DNA from 2 places in the Lachnoclostridium sp. genome. Region 2 is predicted to be linked to the other one. Evidence: predicted binding sites of a transcription regulator. Region 2 holds the regulator's gene; the other holds the start of a gene.
What was found. The regulator Rex, encoded in region 2, represses fermentation and respiration genes when NADH is low (regulators of the CRP and FNR family bind a similar motif). The targets are predictions, from matches to a motif close to ATTGTTAANTANTTAACAAT.
Positions count from the first base shown of each region.

Region 1: the regulator Rex is predicted to act here: its motif matches at 4,406-4,425, upstream of RTP52_RS00190 ((2Fe-2S) ferredoxin domain-containing protein).

Region 1 covers NZ_DAMADT010000001.1:40,419-46,475, reverse strand. Annotated here, with positions in the region: gene RTP52_RS00210 (iron-containing alcohol dehydrogenase) at 1-624, shown strand, start outside; gene RTP52_RS00205 (QueT transporter family protein) at 720-1,238, shown strand; gene asnS (asparagine--tRNA ligase) at 1,416-2,807, opposite strand; gene RTP52_RS00195 (DegV family protein) at 3,474-4,340, shown strand; gene RTP52_RS00190 ((2Fe-2S) ferredoxin domain-containing protein) at 4,445-4,687, shown strand; gene RTP52_RS00185 ([Fe-Fe] hydrogenase large subunit C-terminal domain-containing protein) at 4,687-6,057, shown strand, end outside.
Region 2 covers NZ_DAMADT010000005.1:47,697-63,227, forward strand. Annotated here, with positions in the region: gene alr (alanine racemase) at 1-708, opposite strand, end outside; gene RTP52_RS05340 (NAD(P)H-hydrate dehydratase) at 689-2,248, opposite strand; gene acpS (holo-ACP synthase) at 2,453-2,812, opposite strand; gene RTP52_RS05350 (hypothetical protein) at 2,837-3,610, opposite strand; gene RTP52_RS05355 (redox-sensing transcriptional repressor Rex) at 3,607-4,254, opposite strand; gene RTP52_RS05360 (ABC-F family ATP-binding cassette domain-containing protein) at 4,907-6,904, shown strand; gene RTP52_RS05365 (DUF3221 domain-containing protein) at 7,183-8,235, opposite strand; gene RTP52_RS05370 (helix-turn-helix domain-containing protein) at 8,745-9,284, shown strand; gene RTP52_RS05375 (ABC transporter ATP-binding protein) at 9,299-10,372, shown strand; gene RTP52_RS05380 (ABC transporter permease) at 10,479-11,258, shown strand; gene RTP52_RS05385 (ABC transporter permease) at 11,252-12,064, shown strand; gene RTP52_RS05390 (ABC transporter substrate-binding protein) at 12,089-13,201, shown strand; gene RTP52_RS05395 (catalase) at 13,445-14,917, shown strand; gene RTP52_RS05400 (D-2-hydroxyacid dehydrogenase) at 15,266-15,531, opposite strand, start outside.

The DNA of each region.
Region 1 (6,057 bases), on a different contig from region 2:
GATGCGCTGACTCATGCTATTGAAGCAAGTACTGCTGTAAATGCCTCAGTGATGACAAGAGCCATCGCATTAGAGTCATCACTGGATATCTTAGAAAATCTTTCAGACTCACTGAACAACTGCCAGAATGCGAACGTTCAAGCTCTCTCTCGGGAGAAGATACATATTGCTTCCGCCATGGCCGGAGTAGCCATTACTAATTCCTGCACAGGCCTCGCACATTCCTACGATCATCCTGGTCCAGCTTTTTCAAAAGCCCACGGAACAGTCTGCGGCTTGATGCTTCCTTATACCATGGGACTTTGCGGCGCACAACCATCCTATGCCACCCTTGCAACACGGCTCGGCTATCAAGGTAACAAGAAAGAACTGTCTCAACATTTGATAGAGCATTTGTTTCGATTAAGGGAATCCTTATCTTTGGAACTTACATTTGAAGAAATGGGAATCGATAGAAAAGAGTACTTTAACAGAGTGGAAACTTGGTCAAAAGTTTCTTTAGATGCAATGGCGACTGTTGTATCACCTGCAGAAATGACAATTGAAAGGGGCATAGAATTATATGATTCCTGCTATTACGGCAAACGACCAGACTTGACAAGTCCCATTTTCATGTTATACTAATTAAGTCGCAAGTCCTTATAAATCAAGGCTTTGCCAAATCTTACAGCGTCAGTTCGAGACCTTCCTGACGTAAAACAAAACTAAAGGAGATTATTATGAAAGATAAAACACTTTATTTCTTGCTGCATTCTGCGATGATTGCGGCTATTTATGTTGTATTGGTTATCCTATTTCAACCAATCAGCGTTTCTTATATTCAAGTACGTTTTGCAGAAGCCCTAACTATCCTTCCATTCTTTACTCCGGCAGCAATTCCGGGAGTTACGATTGGATGTTTGCTTGGTAATGTTATTGCGGGATGCGATATGCTTGATATTGTCTTCGGAACACTTGCCACCTTACTAGGTGCTATCGGTTCTTACTCCTTACGAAGATATAAGTTCCTTGTTCCGATTCCACCAATCATTGCTAACACGGTAATCATTCCTTGGGTTTTACGTTTTGCTTACGGCGAAGCTATGTCCATCCCTTTCATGATGTTAACCGTTGGTATTGGTGAAATAATCTCTTGTGGAGTTATAGGCATTATATTATTATATTGCTTAAAACCGTATAAAAAGATTTTTTATATTCCTGGTTTTGCAAAATCCAAAGATAAATATGACATTGTATAATAGAATAAAAAATCCCTCTCGGTTAAGGTCTTCGAGAGGGATTTTTAGATTTACATATGTAATAATTTCATCAATTCTTGAAAAATCCAATCAGATATAACGTTTCGATTGGAGTGCGCCCATGCTGGGCGCACTTAATATACGTACCACCTCTGCAAGCAGAGGTGGTACAATTTCTTATAAATCGCAGTTATTAACGGTTCTTGGGAATGGAATAACGTCACGAATGTTACCCATACCTGTTAGGTACATTACACAACGCTCAAAACCAAGTCCAAATCCTGCGTGTCTTGCAGAGCCATACTTTCTTAAGTCAAGATAGAAATCATAATCATCTTCGTTTAAGTTGCTTTCCTTCATCTTTGCAACTAACTTATCATAATCATCCTCTCTCTGACTTCCTCCGATAATTTCACCGATGCCAGGAACTAAAAGATCCATCGCTGCAACTGTTTTATTATCTTCATTTAATTTCATATAAAATGCTTTGATTTCCTTTGGATAGTCAGTAACAAAAACAGGCTTTTTAAATATCTGTTCTGTTAAAAAGCGCTCATGCTCTGTCTGTAAGTCACATCCCCAAGAAACCTTGTATTCAAACTTATCGTTATTCTTCTCTAAGATTTCAATTGCCTCAGTATATGTTACACGTCCAAAATCTGAACTAGCAACGTGTTGTAATCTCTCAAGTAAACCTTTATCTACAAATGAGTTAAAGAAGTCCATCTCTTCTGGTGCATGCTCTAGTACATATTTAATTACATATTTAAGCATAGACTCTGCTAAAATCATATCATCCTTTAAATCTGCAAATGCGATTTCAGGCTCGATCATCCAGAATTCTGCAGCATGTCTTGTAGTATTCGAATTTTCTGCACGGAAGGTTGGTCCGAAGGTATAGATGTTTTTAAATGCCATCGCATAAGTCTCACCATTTAACTGTCCACTAACCGTTAAGTTGGTTGGCTTATTAAAGAAATCCTGATCAAAGTCCACATTACCCTCTTTTGTCTTTGGAATGTTGTTTAAATCAAGAGTAGTTACCTGGAACATCTCTCCAGCGCCCTCGCAGTCACTTCCAGTGATTAATGGTGTATGAACATAAACGAAATCTCTCTCTTGGAAGAACTTATGAATTGCATAAGCAACTAAAGAACGAACACGAAATACCGCTTGGAAGGTATTTGTTCTTGGACGAAGATGTGTCATTGTTCTTAAGAATTCTAAGGAGTGTCTTTTCTTTTGAAGTGGGTAATCGGAAGTAGAAGCTCCCTCTAAAAGTACCTCCTCTGCTTGAATTTCAAATGGTTGTTTTGCATCTGGAGTAGCAACAAGCGTACCAGTTACAACAACTGCAGAACCTACATTGAATTTAGAGATTTCTGTGAAATTGCTTAGCTCGTCTGTATAAACAATCTGTAATGTTTCAAAAAAGGTGCCATCGCTCATTACGATAAAGCCAAAGGTCTTTGTGTCTCTAACACTACGCACCCAGCCACCGACTGTTATTTTCTTTCCTAGATATTGTTCCTTGTTACGAAACAGTTCTCTTACTTGTACAAGTTCCATCCCTATTTCTCCTTTCCTATATCCCATTCTTTTTTCTTTCTTTTCACTCCACTAATATCCCCTTATTCTGCTTAACAACTTCTCTGTTTATACAAATGTAAGGTTAGACTCTTGTGCTACCTGCAATTTCCGTTTTCTTTATTCTTAACAAGTGAGGTATCAAAATAAACCTCCCTTGTTCTATTTTTTGGCAATAACCAATATCTTGTTTTTAAGAAAGCGTGTCTTATTTGCCTGTAAGACTTAAGCATAAGACTTTTCCTTTGATTCAGTGGTTGAAATGTTCTTTTCAAAGATAGCTCTATTATAGTATGATAACCCTCACGATTTCAATAGCTGGGTAGCAAAATACTTCTTTATTTTGTATATTTTTCAATGGATTTAAACAACTTTTCTTTAAAAAAGGTAAAACAGGATTATTTCTCCACTGATTTATTAGGGAAAATACAATGATTTTCATTGTCTCTATTATCATTTATCTATCATTTATAAGATAACCGATTTCGCAATGTTTTAAAATATTTATTAAATTTTAAAATCTTTATAAATAATAAAATTCTCTTCTTTCAAATTTCGACATTTTCCGATATAATTGAGCAAGACTTATACATTGAAAAGCACTCTTCACGAACTTTTCCTTGTCATGAATAAATGAATGAGGTATGGATGAATCCATCGCATAGAAAGGAAATCATGATTAGAATAATTTCAGACACATCTACTCTATACTCCGTAAGTGAGGCAGAAGAAAAAGGAATCTATGTTTCTCCTTTAGCAGTAACTATTAATGACACTACCTATGAAGAGTTTAATGACATACAAACGGAGGAATTTGTTGACTTGATTCATCAAGGTTACATTCCTCTATCCTCACAGCCTGCAATAGGCAGAGTTGTAGACCTATATAATCGATTTCCAGAAGATGAGATTCTAAATATTACGATGGCGGATGGATTATCAGGAACTTATCAATCTGCTGTACTAGCGAAAGACATGGTCGAAAACAGCGAACGAATTACTGTGCTAAATTCAAAAACACTGTGTGGACCACATAGAACGCTTGTTGAGCATGCAAAACGTCTGGCAGATCATAATCACACAGTATCAGAAATCGTATCTAAATTAGAAAAGATGATTGCAAGTTCTCGTTCCTTCCTAATACCACAAGATTTTGATTATCTTAGAAGGGGTGGTAGATTAAGTCACTTTGCAGCTTTCGTTGGCAAAACAATTCATCTTGTTCCTGTTATGACTTTAACAAAGGATTGCAAGCAACTATGTAACTTTACAATAAAACGTAATTTTAAAAAAGCCATTCATGAAATAATTCAAAGTCTGGAAGAAGATAAGGTAGGAGAACATCATAAACTTTATGTTTCCCATTCTCTTGCGGAATCGCTTGCTAATACAGCTAGTGAATTATTAAAGGCGGCTTTCCCTCATTCTGATGTAATCATCTATAAATTAAGCCCAGCTTTTACTACGCAGGGTGGACCAGGATGCATTGCAATTCAATCACTTAGCATGGAATAAAAACCATGCTAAGCTTTTTAAGAAATCTTGTATCCCTTAGTGAGAAGTGCTATAATAACCTTATCTTTGTTAAATTTTTAGCAATTGCTATAAGGAGGTACGGTATGGTAGTTACAATATGTGTAGGGAGCTCCTGTCATTTAAAAGGCTCCAGAGAAATAATAACGAGACTGGAAACCTTAATTTCGGAGTACAAACTGAAAAGTAAAGTCGAACTAAATGGTGCGTTTTGTATGGGGCAATGCGTAAAAGGCGTTTGTGTGAAGCTAGATGGTGAACCATTTTCACTGACTCCAATGGATACGGATAGTTTCTTTCACGGAGAGATTTTAAGGAGACTTACATAATGAATGTGATTGGATTTAAAGAAGCAAAGTGCAAAAACTGTTATAAGTGTGTGCGTAACTGTGATGTGAAAGCCATCACTGTTAAGGATGCACAGGCTTATATTATGAATGATAAATGCATCCTGTGTGGACACTGTCTTGAAGTTTGTCCACAGAATGCAAAAACCTTAATCAGTGATTTAGAACGCGTAAAAGGATATCTAAAAGAAGGATGCCAAACGGTCGTTTCCCTTGCACCTGCCTATCTGGGAGTATTAAAATATAACACTCCTGGACAGGTAATCAGCGCTTTATTAAAGTTAGGTTTCACCGCAGTCAGAGAAACTGCGGAAGGTGCTGCTTATGTCACGAGGGAATATGATAAATTAATTGCAGCAGGGGAGATGGATAATATCATCACTACCTGCTGTCCTAGTCTGAATGACCTCGTAGAAATTTACTATCCATCCCTAACGAAATATTTAGCACCGGTTGTATCTCCTATGATAGCTCACGGTAAAATTATACGAGAACAATACGGCCCTAATGTGAAGGTTGTTTTCCTTGGTCCTTGCATCTCGAAAAAAAGAGAAGCAGAAAGTGACCCAAGAACAATTGGTATTGTCGATGCTGTCATTAACTTTAAAGAGCTAGAAGAATGGTTATCCGAGGAAGGAATTGATATCTTTACACAGCCAGATACCCCTCCAGATAATCCAAATCCACTTGTAAACCGCCTATATCCGATTAGTAGCGGTGTTCTCTCCTCTGTCGTAGCTTCCAAAAATACGTCGGACCATTATCGGAAATTTTATGTTCATGGTATCAATAACTGCATTGACTTACTGGAAAGTATGAACCGTGGTGAAATAACTGGTTGTTTTATCGAGGCAAATATCTGTAATGGTGGCTGTATCAAAGGTCCTGCGATAGACCGTACCCGAATCTCACGATTTAAAGTGAAACTTGATATGGAAGAATCCATTCCTAAGGCGCCAATTAATGAGGAAGATTTTTTTATGAAATCTCCAATTCATTTTGACAAGTTCTTTCTTGATCGATCCCCAAAGGATCCGGTGCCAAGGGAAAAAGAGGTTATGCAGATACTATCGAAAATTGGAAAAACAAAACCTGAGGATATGTTAAACTGTGGTGCTTGTGGTTATGCTACCTGCCGTGATAAAGCAATTGCTGTTTACCAAGGGAAGGCAGAGCTTAATATGTGTATTCCATATATGCACGAACGAGCGCAATCCATGGCTAACTTCGTTCTTGATACGACTCCAAATATAATTATTATCGTGGATGCAGAGATGAAAATCATGGAATTTTCTGCCGCTGCTGAAAAATATTTTAATACTCCTCGCTCTGTAGCAAAGGAAATGTATCTC
Region 2 (15,531 bases):
ATATAATCCATAGAGACTTATTCCAAACCGTACCATACTAAGATTCATTTCCGGAAGGTCGATTGTCCCAGCACTATTAGAAATGTGTTGTATAGGCAATTTAACCCCTTGCGCTTCTAACTGATTCACAAAGGCTGTAAACAATTCAAATTGTTTTTTTGCCGATGTTTTATCTGTCATATCTGCACATGCCATATGAGTAAAGATTCCGTCTAACTTTAGATTAGAAAGTTTCTTCATCTTGACAATTTCATCTATGCTTTCGGCTGTCGGCTGGTATCCGATCCTACTCATACCAGTGTCAAGCTTTATGTGAATTTTGGCTACCTTGCCAAGAGTTCTTGCAATTTCATCCATTTTCTTTGCCATCAACAGTTGAAAAACTGTCTGTGTCAAATCATATTGGATTACTTCAGTCAGAAGTTCTGGAGCTGTATATCCTAAAATTAAGATAGGCTTTGTTATGCCTGCTTCACGAAGCTCTATTCCTTCTTCCACAATCGCTACTGCATAAGCTTCTACGTCATTATCAATAGCTCTAGCAATTGGAACTGCTCCATGACCATAACCATCTGCCTTAATTACAGCAAAAATCCCAGTTTCTTTCTTTATGTTCTTTCTTACTTCCGCAACATTATGAATAATAGCATCCAAATTAATATCAGCGCTTACACGCAAGTATCTTGGATTATACGTTTCTTCCATCATGATTTCTTAAAACCTCCGGCAACGCTCCGATTATATCCCCAGCTAACATAGAGTAAGTTGATTTTACTTTGGCGGCCTCTTCTCCTGCCAGCCCATGAAGATATACACCTAGTGTTGCTGCCTTTCCTGCTTCAAGTCCCCCCGCTATCAAACCAGCAATGATTCCCGTGAGTACATCACCGCTACCTCCAGTCGCCATTCCATGGGTTCCGGATACATTGATATAACGCAAGTCTTTTGAAGCAACGATAGTCCTGCTATCTTTTAACACATAAATCATTAAGTTATTATAAGTACAATAGCCGGCTATGTCAATTAAATTACAAGGAATTTTATTAAGTGGATATAAAGTGAGCCTTGAAAGCTCCTTTAAATGAGGTGTCAAGATAGTTCCTTTTGGTAGTATATCCATTATATGGTGTATTCGTTGATGGAAACGTTCTACTTCATCTGTCATCTCTGATACTTCGGGTATCATTTCATCTGCTAACTTAGCCAGTAAATTAATTCCATCTGCATCTACAATAAGTGGCACTCTTGCTTCCTTACACACTTTAAGCAATAATTTCTTAGCCATATCCTCTGTCGATAGCCCTGGACCAATAACAATTACAGTTGCAAACTCCAATGCTTTCTTAATCTGTTCCTCACTATTCTCCTCATCATAGGCTGCAAACAATGCTTCAGGAAGCATCCCCTGAAGCACAGGAATTGCTTTCTTTGCTGTAAGAATTTTTACTAAACCTGCACCCATATGATATGCTGCTGCCGCACTAAAATAAGCTGCACCAGTCATGTTTTCTGTTCCAGCAATCACAAGTACCCTACCATAGCTTCCTTTGTTAGAATATGCCATTCTTTCTGGTAGTTTATCTAAATCAGCAGCTTCATAGTAAGTATAGGTAAGACTGTCCAGTTTTTCCTTTGCAAATCCGATATCTGCGATATGAACCTTCCCAGCATAAGTAGCCCCAGGGTAAAGCAAAAGTCCAAGTTTTTGTTCCCCAAAAGTAACCGTTTCGTTTGCTTTTACTGCACAACAAAAGACTTGCCCATCACTTGCATTAACACCAGACGGTATATCAACCGAAACCACGTAACAGTCGCTTTGATTAATACTTTTGATTACCTTCGCATATTCACCACCCACTGGTTTGCTAAGGCCAATACCAAAGATACCGTCAATTACTATATTATATTCTGCTATCTCCCATTCGGTACGGATGGATAACCCTAAATTTTTCGCAATCTTCCACTGTTCTCTACATTCTTTCGAAAACTTCTCAAATTCACCGATGACTCCTATGGTTACGTTATAACCCCATAAATGTAAAATACGAGCAGCTGCAATCCCATCACCGCCATTGTTGCCGGTTCCACAAACCGCGATAATCTTATCGGTCTGTTTTGCATGTTCTTTCACTTGTTCCGCCACATAAAGTGCAGCACGCTCCATGAGAACCATTGCTGGAATTCCAATCTGCTCGATTGTCATCTTATCTAAGTTTTTCATCTGCACTGCATCTAGTGCATACCGCATAAGAACCTCCATTCTTTAGCAATCCTGCAAATCTGGGACACAAACACACTTGTAATCATGCCTGCTCAGTAAGCTATGTTAAATATAATTATTTAGTAGTAGGCTGGAAGTTTGCGCCGAGGATTACGCAGGCACAAACTTCTGTGTGAGATTTAGAAGTTCTTCGGCACCGTATTGAGGTGCCCTAGAACTTCTTCTCACACTTCACACTTCTCCTATTACATAAGCACTAACTAATTCCTTCGTATTTGTAATAGAGACATGAATCCTAACGACATTATGTTCCTTCGCCAAAAGTTCAGCATTTCCATATAGATTTACATAAGGTTTCCCAAGATTATCGCGAAGTACTTCAATTTCATTCGGTGCAATTGCACGAAAGCCTGTTCCAAACATTTTTACTACCGCTTCTTTGACAGCAAAATTAGAAGCTGCCTTTCGAATATCCGAAAGAAGCAGCTTCTGTTCCTGCTCCGTAAAAATCTTCGTAAAGAATGCCTTCCGTTCGCAGGCTTTCACTACACGGTTAATTTCTATCATATCCGTGCCAATACCAAAAATCATGATAAGAAACTCCACTCTGATTAATTATAGTAAATCTTGTTCTTCATCAATTTTGCGCATCATCTCAGTCCCTAGCATTTCATAGAGATATGTATAAGTCCCACGATAATCTTTCTCTATTTCAAGTTTTTGCTTCTTCAAATTTCGTAGCTTTACTTCCATCTCCATGATTTCATCTGTTAAGGCTTTTTTTCTTAAATTTTCATCATAAATATTATTATAACAACGCTGTAAGCTCTCTAGCATCAATTCTTCATTTTTTGCAGCTATTTCACTTGGTAATTTTTCGAGTTTGTCCTCTGCAATCAATAACTTCTGATTAATATCTTCGATAAGTTTTTGATTTTTGGACAATTTTCTTCCTTTTAGTTTACCAAGCGGTGTATGATCCACTTCCATGTTCTCCACAATTTCCTGCATCAGTTGAGACTTATATCGTTTCAAACCTTTGATATCTTCTAAGACTCTGCTCTGATCTTTCATCAATTCGACAAGTTCATCCCGTAACCTTAGTTGCACCCCAGACATCTTTTCCTCTGGGAATAAATTGATAAAGCGTTCATCTAGTGTTACAATTGGAATCTTTCGATTTCGAAAGGTTTGGCGAAGACTCATTTCTGAGAATACTTTACTACGATTTTCTTTCACATATCTTGGTTCCGTCCTTGAAGGTTCTATAGAACTTGATACTTTCAAATTTTCAAACTCAAGATCAAAATCATCGTCTAAATCGTCCAAATCACCTAATGACTTGGTCTTTGGTTCCGATTTGTCGCCAAAACGTTTTCCTAATCTCAAATACTCTCCCCCGATTCTTCTGCCGCTTTTAAATTATAGGACAGTCTCATAAGGCTTTCTGCCAAGTGAACATTTTCAACCATAACATCTTTTGGTAAATTTAAATCTGTTGGTGCGAAATTCCATATTGCACGTACACCAAGTTGAACTAAATCTGCCGCAACCTGTGGTGCTTTTGCTTTCGGTATCGTAAGTGCTGCTATATTGACTGTATTATTTTTCATAAATTCTTCTAGCTCATCAACTAATCGGATTTCAATTCCGCGAATGGATAGTCCTATCAATCTAGGATTCACATCAAAAATTCCACAGATATAAAATCCTCTTCTCTCAAAATCTGTATAATTTGCAAGCGCTTGACCCAAATTACCAGCTCCAATAATAATAACATTATATTTCTTATCCAGACCAAGTATTTTGCCAATTTCGGTATAAAGATATTCTACATTATAACCATATCCTTGTTGACCAAAACCGCCAAAGTTATTTAGATCCTGACGGATCTGTGATGCCGTTACATTCATCTTCTCGCTTAACTCTTTCGAAGAGATACGCACAACATCATTCTCTAATAATTCTCCAAGATAACGATAGTATCTTGGAAGACGCTTGATTACCGCTGATGAAATTGTTTTATCGTACATGCTAACCCTCCATCTTTCTCCTTCCAGGTTTTCCTATTCTTACACCCCGTATTCATAAGATTGTAACCCTGGTATTACAACAGATTATACACAGATAGGATGTGTTTCAATTATAAATATTATAGTAAATTGTGAATAACCTGTCAATGATTTGACGAAGTATACTACGTATGTTAGAATAATCTACAGTTAATATGCGCCTGCAATACACTTCTATTCATGGGATTTGTAGGTGTTAAGAAAGTGTGAAGAAATATCGTCTTCTTATCATGCAAATTGAAGTATATAAAATCTTCATTTTGCTTAATTATTAACAAGGAAAAGTTTGTAAATCGTGTTTTTTCTTGTGTATGACAAGGAAACTCATATAATGTACTTTTTCTTATATATTATCAGAACAAAAAACTTGTTCTGATAATCGAATTGACGGTGCTAAGTGCGCACCTTTTCTCAGAACAAAAAACATGTTTTGATAATCGAATTGACGGTGCTAAGTACGCACCTTTTATCAGAACAAAAAACATGTTCTATTAATCGGATTGACGGTGCAAAGTACGCACCTTTTATCAGAAGTTTACAAAGCAAACTTCTGATAAATATATTATTTGTGAAGCTCTTATGCAGCTTCCTTTCAGAAGTGTGAGGATACATCATGATACTAGCATGTAAAAATATTAGTAAAAGCTTTGGAACGACTCCAATATTAGATAAAATCGCTTTCCATGTAAATGAGCGCGAAAAAGTAGCTATTGTAGGAATTAATGGTGCAGGAAAATCTACCTTAATTAAAATCATCATGGGAGAACTAACTGCTGATGAAGGAGAGATTATCTTTGCAAAAGGTGCAACTGTCGGATATCTTGCCCAACATCAGGACCTGTCCACAGATAGTACTATATATGAAGAAGTTTTAGCAATAAAATCTGATATTATTAAAATGGAAGAAACAATTCGCCGTCTTGAAGTAGATATGAAATCAGCTACCGGTGCAGAATTAGAACGGATGCTTTCTTCCTATTCAAGACTAACACATGATTTTGAATTGAAGAATGGATATGCCTACCAAAGTGAAGTAATTGGTGTACTAAAAGGCCTTGGCTTTACGGAGGAAGATTTTAACAAAAAAGTATCAACACTTTCTGGTGGACAAAAAACCCGTGTGGCCCTTGGTAAACTTCTCCTAAGCACACCAGATATCATCTTCTTGGATGAGCCTACCAATCACCTTGATATGGAATCTATTGCTTGGTTAGAAACCTTCTTAGTAAATTACTCCGGAGCCGTTGTTGTAATCGCCCATGACCGTTACTTCCTTAATAAAGTAGTTACTAAGGTTGTAGAGTTAGATAACACAAAGGCAACCATGTTCGAAGGAAATTATTCTGACTATGCAATGAAAAAAGAGCAACTTCGTGAAACCATGATTCGTCATTACTTAAATCAACAGCGTGAAATTAAACATCAAGAAGAGGTCATAGCAAAGCTTCGTTCCTTCAATCGTGAAAAATCCATAAAGCGCGCGGAAAGCCGCGAGAAGATGTTGGATAAAATAGATCGCCTGGATAAACCAGTTACCGTTAATGATAAAATGCATATAGCCCTTGAACCAAATATAATAAGTGGCAATGACGTACTAACTGTAACTGATCTGCAAAAATCCTATGGTTCTCTAACACTGTTTGACCAACTGAATTTTGAAATAAAACGTGGTGAAAAAGTAGCAATTATCGGTAATAACGGTACCGGTAAAACAACCATATTAAAAATAGTTAATCAGATTATAAATGCCGATGCAGGAGACGTTAAACTTGGTGCAAAGGTTTTTGTTGGCTACTATGATCAGGAACATCATGTTCTTAATATGGAAAAAACAATCTTTGACGAGATTCAAGATACGTATCCAAATATGGATAACACAAAAGTACGTAATATCCTTGCTGCATTTTTATTTACCGGCGATGATGTATTTAAATTAATTAAAGATATCAGTGGTGGAGAGCGTGGCCGCGTATCTCTAGCAAAGCTTATGCTATCCGATGCGAACTTCCTTATCATGGACGAGCCTACCAACCACCTTGATATTACCTCAAAGGAAATATTAGAAAATGCGATTAACAATTATACCGGTACGGTACTTTATGTATCCCACGACCGTTATTTTATTAATCGTACTGCAACCAGAATTCTTGACCTAACCAATCAGACTTTCTTAAATTATCTTGGTAATTATGATTATTATCTTGAGAAGAAACCAGAGATGGAATGGAGAGCCTTTGGTAATAAATATGGATCTAATTCTGACGCTAACAATAATGTTTTAGATGGACTTCGTATTGATAAGCATTTAGATCAGGCAAATAAAGATTTACAAGCTTCATCTTATCCACAAGAACCAGTTTCTGAGAATAAGCTTGACTGGCAACAGCAAAAAGAAGAACAAGCCAAACTTAGAAAGCGTCAGAATGACTTAAAGAAAGTCGAAGATGAAATCACACGTATGGAAGCAAGGAATGAAGAACTAGAAGAATTGCTTGCAGACTCTTCTATCTATACGAACTCCTCAAAGCTAATCGAGGTTCATAAAGAAAAGAAGGAAGTAGAAGAAAAACTAGAAGCTCTAATGGAACAATGGGAAGAACTTAGTGAGTAACTAATCATTTAAATTTATAAGACATAATAATGATCTAAAAATACTATAAAATAAAGAAAAGATCAGCAGAGTCAAAAAGGTTGATATATAACCTTTTATAGACTTTTGCTGATCTTATTTTTTGGTCAAAGCGGATATTTCCACTTGCCTACAGGCAAGTTTTCCGCTTACGCTACCAGTACTACCTCATTCTTAATCTCTTATTCTGAACACTAAATCTCCCGGAATCTTTGAGTGTTACCAGAGGCTATTTTTATCAAATCATCTTAATCATTTTTTTAACTAACCCACATATTTTCACTTGATATTATCCACTTTTCTCCATCAAACTTTGCATTACCTTTATAACCAATAGCACCTAGTCCACTTCTCCATTTTCTGATATCATACCTTAGTGTTTCTATATCTTCCTTATATTCTGAATTACTAATGGTTATTATAATTCCTGTAGGAAAATAAAGTTCTTCTTTATTAATAAGTCCTTCTTCCGCTAATTGATCAAAAGTACTTTCCTTTACTTCCAGACCATACATTCCATACAATTTCATTAATAAGATTTCCTTATCTGTCTCAGAAAGATTCGTTATTTCAGTTAAATCGAGAGCAATTATGTTTATACCACTATTTAAACCACTATCAAGGTTGTAAATATCATCAATTATAGTAGCATATCCATCTATTAATAGATTAGATTCCAAAATATTAATATAATCAGCTGTTATCTGCGCAGGATATGACTCTAATATAATCCCGTTATAAGTGATATTAATAACATCTCCAATTTGAATCTCATTTAAATCTACTTCCTTTTTATCTTCATCATATATTATTGCACTGCCAGTTCCTATACTGATTTTATCAGAAGACCTAAATTCATTGGAATTAACATCCGGTTTTACTAAAAGACCATTGCTGTTATCAATAACCAGTGCCTTAAATACAGATTTACATAAAGAGGCTATATAATCTAAATCCATAGTAGTATCATCATCAGTCTTATAGAAATAATTCCTATATTTAATAATTGATTCATCTTGAATCATGATGGTATCTATTACTTTCCCATCTGCCATAAAATCAAGAGCATAACGCCATCCTGTATTTTGCTCAGGTGATTTTCCTTTTGTAAATACTATCTTCTTTAGATAATTATATAACTCTTTTGATTCATTCTCATCCAAAGATACCATATTACCAGTTGTACCATCCCTAACTTCTATATTTGTAAATTCCAATTTTGTATTTTCTATAGAGAAAGGTTTCTTAGTACATCCAACTAATATTCCGGAAAAAAGTAATATGGATAAAAATAAATACATTTTTCTCTTCATGAAATTGCTCCTTCCACATCTCCTTATTATTAGACGATTAGAATATCAAAATTATTAGACGATTAGAATATCCAAAAGTTCCATATTTTAATTGTAGCCACTAAAGCGGCACACAGTTTATATTTATGCCAGATTTTATTGATTCCTTCTTCTCCAATGATGTCTTTTCGAAGTGGCACTGCCTCAAAACGTTATTTATGAATTACAAGAATACTCCTTATGTAAGTTAAATCTTATTTCATTTCCAACTTTTTATAAGTTTAGTAAAATGACATAAAAAGTTTAGTAATAGAAAGAATTTATATTGACATACTATTTTATCTGTGTATAATAATAGAAGTCGAGTTTAGAAATGCTAAACTTATGGTTTAATAAAATCTCAACTTCCTATTAATGGAATTCTAAAGAACATAATCGGATTAGCGGTACAAAAATCGTACCTTTTATCCTTTGATAACGAATGATGATACATGTAAACATGAACCACAAAGAAAGGTTTGGTGAACAGCATGAAGATAGGTGCTAAAATTAAAGAACTACGAGTTCAAAAAAGCTTAACCCAGGAAGAGCTTGCAGATCGAGCGGAGCTTTCAAAAGGATTTATCTCTCAATTAGAACGTGACATCACTTCGCCTTCCATCGCCACCTTAGTCGATCTTTTGCAATGCTTAGGTACGAACTTAGAGGCATTCTTTACGGACACAACATCGGAGCAGGTAGTATTCAAACGTGGGGATTATTTTGAAAAGGTAGATAATGAGCTGAATAATAAGATAGAATGGATTATTCCAAATGCTCAGAAAAATATGATGGAGCCAATTTTATTGACATTAGAACCAGGTGGTTCCACCTATCCAGATAACCCACACGAGGGAGAAGAATTTGGATATGTGCTTAGCGGTTCGATTACAATTCATATCGGTAACAAAACACATCGAGCAAAGAAAGGGGAATCCTTTTACTTTACTCCAAATAAAAATCACTATATAGCGGCTACCGGTAAGACCGGCGCTACGCTACTTTGGGTATCCACCCCGCCGAGCTTCTAGGAGGAATGAACATGATAGATAATAAGTTAATCGATCTTATAAATATAACAAAACGCTATGGAAATAACGTCGTAATCGACGATTTAAATCTCTACATTCGTGAAAATGAGTTTTTAACACTCCTGGGTCCTTCCGGATGTGGTAAAACTACTACCCTCCGTATTATTGGTGGTTTTGAACAGCCTGATCAGGGCCGTGTTATTTTTAATGGGAAAGATATTACGAAGCTTCCTCCAAATGAACGTCAACTAAATACTGTATTTCAAAAATACGCGTTATTTACTCATATGACGATTCAAGAAAACATTGCGTTCGGTCTTAAAATCAAGAAAAAAAGCAAGCAATATATTAATGATAAGATTTCTTATGCCTTAAAATTAGTAAACTTAGATGGTTTTGAAAATCGTATGCCGGATTCCTTAAGCGGTGGTCAGCAACAGCGTATCGCAATTGCTCGTGCTATTGTAAATGAGCCTAAGGTTCTTCTACTAGATGAGCCTCTTGGTGCTCTTGACTTAAAACTTCGCCAAGACATGCAATATGAATTAATTCGTTTAAAAAATGAACTTGGTATTACTTTCGTGTATGTTACTCATGACCAGGAAGAAGCATTAACCATGTCTGATACAATTATGGTCATGAATCAAGGCTATATTCAGCAGATTGGTACACCAGAGAAGATTTACAACGAGCCAAAGAATGCCTTTGTTGCAGACTTTATCGGTGAAAGCAATATCATCAATGCAACCATGGTACAAGACCGTTTAGTTAATATTCTTGGAGCCAATTTCCCATGTGTGGATGTAGGCTTTGGTAAAATTCAACCAGTCGATGTGGTAATTCGTCCGGAAGATATCGATTTAGTAGCTCCAGAAGATGGAATTATCAGAGGACGTGTCACTTCCTTAATCTTTAAGGGTGTTCATTATGAGATGACGGTTATGGCAAATGGATTTGAGTGGCTTGTACATTCTACTGACCTTTCACCGGTTGGTGCTGAAGTAGGTATTAAGGTAGATCCATATGACATTCAGATTATGAACAAGCCAGAATCCGAAGATGAGGAGGCTGTAGGTGTCAATGAATAATCAAGAGGAAAGCAAAGTAACCGCACAAGAGGCTACTGTTACATTGGTGAAAAAGTCTCACCACTTCAGTGGGAAATCCTTCCTGACTTTTCCTTATATTTTATGGATGGGTGCCTTTATTATTATTCCACTGATTATGGTCGTTTACTACGGCTTTACTACAAAGGATAGCAATAGCTTTACCCTAGAGAATATAAAATTAATCGCAGACCCGGTTAATCAAAAAGCTTTATTCCTAAGCTTAAAACTATCTCTAATTAGTACTTTGGTATGCTTATTACTCGCATATCCACTTGCCTTAATTTTAAAAAGTATGAAGTTAAAAAATAACAGCTTTGTCGTATTAGTTATGATTCTCCCTATGTGGATGAACTTTTTACTTCGTACCATAGCTTGGCAGAACATCTTGGAAAATAATGGTATTATTAATACCTTACTAAAAGCATTAAATCTGCCAACGATTAATATCATAAACACTCCAACCGCCATTGTGCTTGGTATGGTTTATAATTTCCTACCGTTTATGATATTGCCAATTTATAATACCCTTGCAAAGGTTGATGACAATGTTATCAATGCTGCTCGTGACCTTGGTGCAAATGGATGGGTTACCTTCCGTAAAATCATCTTCCCATTAAGTATTCCTGGAGTAATTAGTGGTATTACGATGGTATTCGTTCCTTCTCTAACCACATTTGTTATCTCTAATATTCTTGGCGGAAGTAAGATTGTCTTAATTGGTAATGTCATTGAACAGCAGTTCCAGAAAGTTGGAAACTGGCATGCAGGTTCTGGACTATCCATCGTGCTGATGGTATTTATCTTAATCAGCATGGCAATCCTCGCAAAATATGACAAAGAATCGGAGGGCACAAACGTATGGTAAAAAAAATAAGTCAAAAAATCTATGTTGCCCTTATTATGTTCTTCTTGTATGCACCAATTATGGTACTTATCGTCCTATCTTTTAATAAATCCAAATCCCGTAGTAAATGGGGTGGATTTACCTTGGATTGGTATAAGTCCTTATTTCAAAATGAGGAGATCATGAGTGCATTGTATACTACATTAATCATTGCATTTTTATCTGCATTAATTGCTACTTTAATTGGTACAGCAGCTGCCATTGGCATGAACCATATGCGTAAGGTCCCAAAAACTATCATGATGGGTATCACAAATATACCGATGTTGAATGCGGACATTGTAACTGGTATCTCATTAATGCTTCTTTTTATTGCAGTTAATTTTACACTTGGGTTTAAAAGTGTATTAATTGCACATATTACATTTAACATTCCTTATGTAATATTAAGTGTAATGCCTAAATTAAAGCAAACAAATCGAAATACTTATGAAGCCGCACTAGACCTTGGAGCTTCTCCTATATCAGCATTTTTTAAGGTTGTATTGCCTGATATCCTTCCAGGTGTCTTTTCCGGATTCTTATTAGCTTTTACTATGTCACTCGATGACTTTATTATTACACACTTTACAAGAGGTGCGGCTGTTAATACTCTCTCCACTAAGATTTATGCTGAAACGAGAAAAGGTATTAAGCCTGAGATGTATGCTCTATCCACTCTTCTCTTCCTCTCTGTCTTAATACTACTTATCATCATCAATCGTAGAAATGATAGTATAGAGAAGAAACGTAATGCAGTAGCTCTCGCACCTGCAAATAAACTCTAAAACTGAAAGAACGAGGTATTTTACATGAAAAAATCTAAACTTTTTGTAGCCCTCCTTCTTGTTTGCGCACTGGTATTCTCCGCATGTGGCTCCAAGGAAGACAAAGGTAATAATGCTACTCAGGGAAATGGAGAAGAAAATCCCGGAAACAACAGTTCTTCCAATAAAGGTGAAGTCTATGTTTACAACTGGGGTGAGTATATTGACCGTGATGTCATCTCTATGTTCGAAAAAGAAACTGGTATTAAAGTATTCTATCAAGAATTCGAATTAAACGAAGACATGTACCCTATTATTAAAACCGGTGCAGTAAATTATGATGTTGTTTGCCCATCTGATTATATGATTGAAAAAATGATTCAGGAAGACTTACTTGCTGAAATTAATTATGATAATGTTCCAAACATTACAAATATTGATGAATTGTATTTAAAAACAGCGGAAAGTTTTGATCCAGGCAATAAATTCAGTGTTCCTTATTGCTGGGGTACGGTTGGTATTCTTTATAACAAAACCATGGTAGACGAACCAATCGATAGCTGGGGCGTATTATTTGATGAAAAATACAAGAATGATATTTTAATGATAGACAGCGTTCGTGATGCTTTCATGGTAGCGTTAACCTATCTTGGATACGACCAAAACACAACAGACGAGAAAGAGTTAAATGCTGCAAGAGATTTATTAAAAGAACAGTATCCATTAGTTCAAGCATACGTTGTTGATCAGGTACGTGACAAGATGATTGGTGAAGAGGCAGCTCTTGGTGTTATTTACTCTGGTGAAGCAATCTACACAAAACGTGAGAATGAAAACCTTGAGTATGTTGTACCAAAAGAAGGCTCAAACGTATGGATTGATGGTTGGGTAATTCCTAAGAATAGTAAAAACAAAGAAAATGCGGAAGCGTGGATTAACTTTATGTGCCGTCCTGACATCGCATTAAAGAACTTTGAATACATTACTTATTCTACACCAAACAAAGCAGCCAGAGAATTAATTGAAGACGAAGAAATTAAGAACAGCCAAGTTGCTTTCCCAGATGTGTCTATACTTGATCGTTGCAAGTCCTTTCAATATCTTGGTGAAGATATGGAAAATGTTTATGTGAAAAAATGGAATGAAGTGAAGTATTAAAAAGTGAAATAGTACAATTTAAGCTGATCGAACGAAATATGAAAAAGAAATCTTGTTTTAGTTTTCTTCCTTTCGTAATTTCGTTCGATCAGCTTTTCTCTTTTTCTTTATTCTTATGTCAAAAATACAATTTTTTTGAATGATGAATTCTATATAATAGAGTGGCCATGAGTAGCCATAACATTATCTATGAATAAAATAGTAAAAAAGGCTTTCCACAGCCATGTTTTTAAGGGGAAACGAATGGATAGACGAAATGAAAAGAAATGCTGTAATTACTTAACCGATAGCCTTGGAAGACCCATTCCAAATGATACAAATTCTTTGACTATTGGTTCAAATGGTCCAGTTCTTCTTCAAGATTTACATTTTATAGATAAGCTTTCACACTTTGATCGTGAAAGAATCCCTGAAAGAGTTGTACATGCAAAAGGCGCTGGTGCTTTTGGTTATTTTCAACCATATGGTTGTATGTCTGATTACACCTGTGCTGAGTTTTTACAAAACCCAAATTGTAAAACAAAGGTATTTGTACGTTTTTCCACGGTAATTGGCTCTAAAGGTTCCGCAGATACAGTACGAGATCCTCGTGGTTTTGCAGTTAAATTTTATACTACGGAAGGCATCTATGATATTGTCGGAAATGATCTTCCTGTATTTTTTATCCGTGATGGCATCAAGTTTCCAGATGTAATTCATTCTTTAAAGCCATCACCAGATAACAACTTACGTGACCCTCAAAGATTCTGGGATTTTGTTTCCTTATCACCAGAGGCTACTCATATGATTACTTGGCTATATTCTGATCGTGGAACTATAAAAGACTATCGTCATGTAGATGGTTTTGGTGTTAATACTTACATCTGGGTAAATGCTTGCGGAAAACGTGTCTATATCAAATATCACTGGAAGACACAGCAAGGATTACAGACAATTGATCGATTTGAAGCAGAACACTTGTCAGGTACCGATCCTGACGTAGCGGTAAGAAGCTTGTACGAATCCATTGCGAACGGTTGTTATCCAAGTTGGGAACTCTGTGTTCAGGTAATGGATCCCGATTTGGTTGAATGTCTTGACTTTGATCCACTGGATGACACAAAAATCTGGCCAGAAGACCAATTTCCATTAATGCCAATTGGATTAATGACATTAGATTGTAATCCTGAAAATTTCTTTGCAGAAGTAGAGCAAGCTGCTTTTTGCCCTGGCAATATTGTACCTGGCGTGGAACTTTCTGCTGATAAAATGCTTCAAGGTAGATCTTTCTCCTACTTTGATACACAACGTCATCGTCTGGGACCTAATTTTGCACAGCTTCCTATCAATCGTTCCATCTCCTGCATAAATAATAATCAACGAGATGGTGCTAGTACCTATATATTTAACCCAAATCCTATTAACTACTCGCCGAATAGTTTAAATTGTGGCTTCCCAAAAGTTGCTGAAGTTTGTCAATCAGAACCTGAATGTGTTAGCGGTTATATCGCTCGTATTCCAATTAAAAATCCGTGTGATTTTAAGCAAGCTGGAGAACACTATGAATCACTAACCTGTGAAGAAAGATGCCGCTTAGTCGATAATATTGCGGTTGAACTTTATAAGTGTAATCAAGATATTATAAACCGTGTCCTTTGCTATTTCTATAAAGCTCATCAGGAATTTGGAGAGCAAGTGGAATGCGCAGTCAACTATTATAGACAATGTGCTAATTAAATCAACTGTTTACTAAAATACAGCTTTCACCATACCTAAACTAGGAAATTTTAATTTATCAGCACCTAATAAAAAGCGAGCAAATTAATATTCCATGAGATAGCAACGCCTCCTAACTAAGAAAAAGCGAGCAGACTTAATATTCTATGAGAGAAACTCCTCTCTTGAATACTAAGTATGTGCTCGCTTTTCCTCTTTATTAGTGAAAAGTTGATAAATGTTTAAGCTCTGTCCCGTCTGCAAGACAAGGCACTTTGTTAAGGACGGCATTGTAATACAAGATTAAATGCTTCCCCCTGTGTTGTTACACTATTTTACCGACATATACGCTGAAACAGTGTATGTTATCTATTCGACAATATTTCTTCTCTCTCCTGCCAAATAGGACTTAATATTAAGATATACCTCTTTCGCACAACGATTTCTTGCTTCCACAGTGGCCCAAGCTATGTGCGGTGTTATGATTAGCCGTGTGCTATCTTGTACTTTTCGTAACGGGTTATCAGCAAGCATCGGTTCCACAGTTAAAACATCAAGCCCTGCGCCACCAATTTTTTCTGCTAATAAAGCATTTGCTAATGCTTCTTGATTTACGATTGCTCCACGTCCTAAAT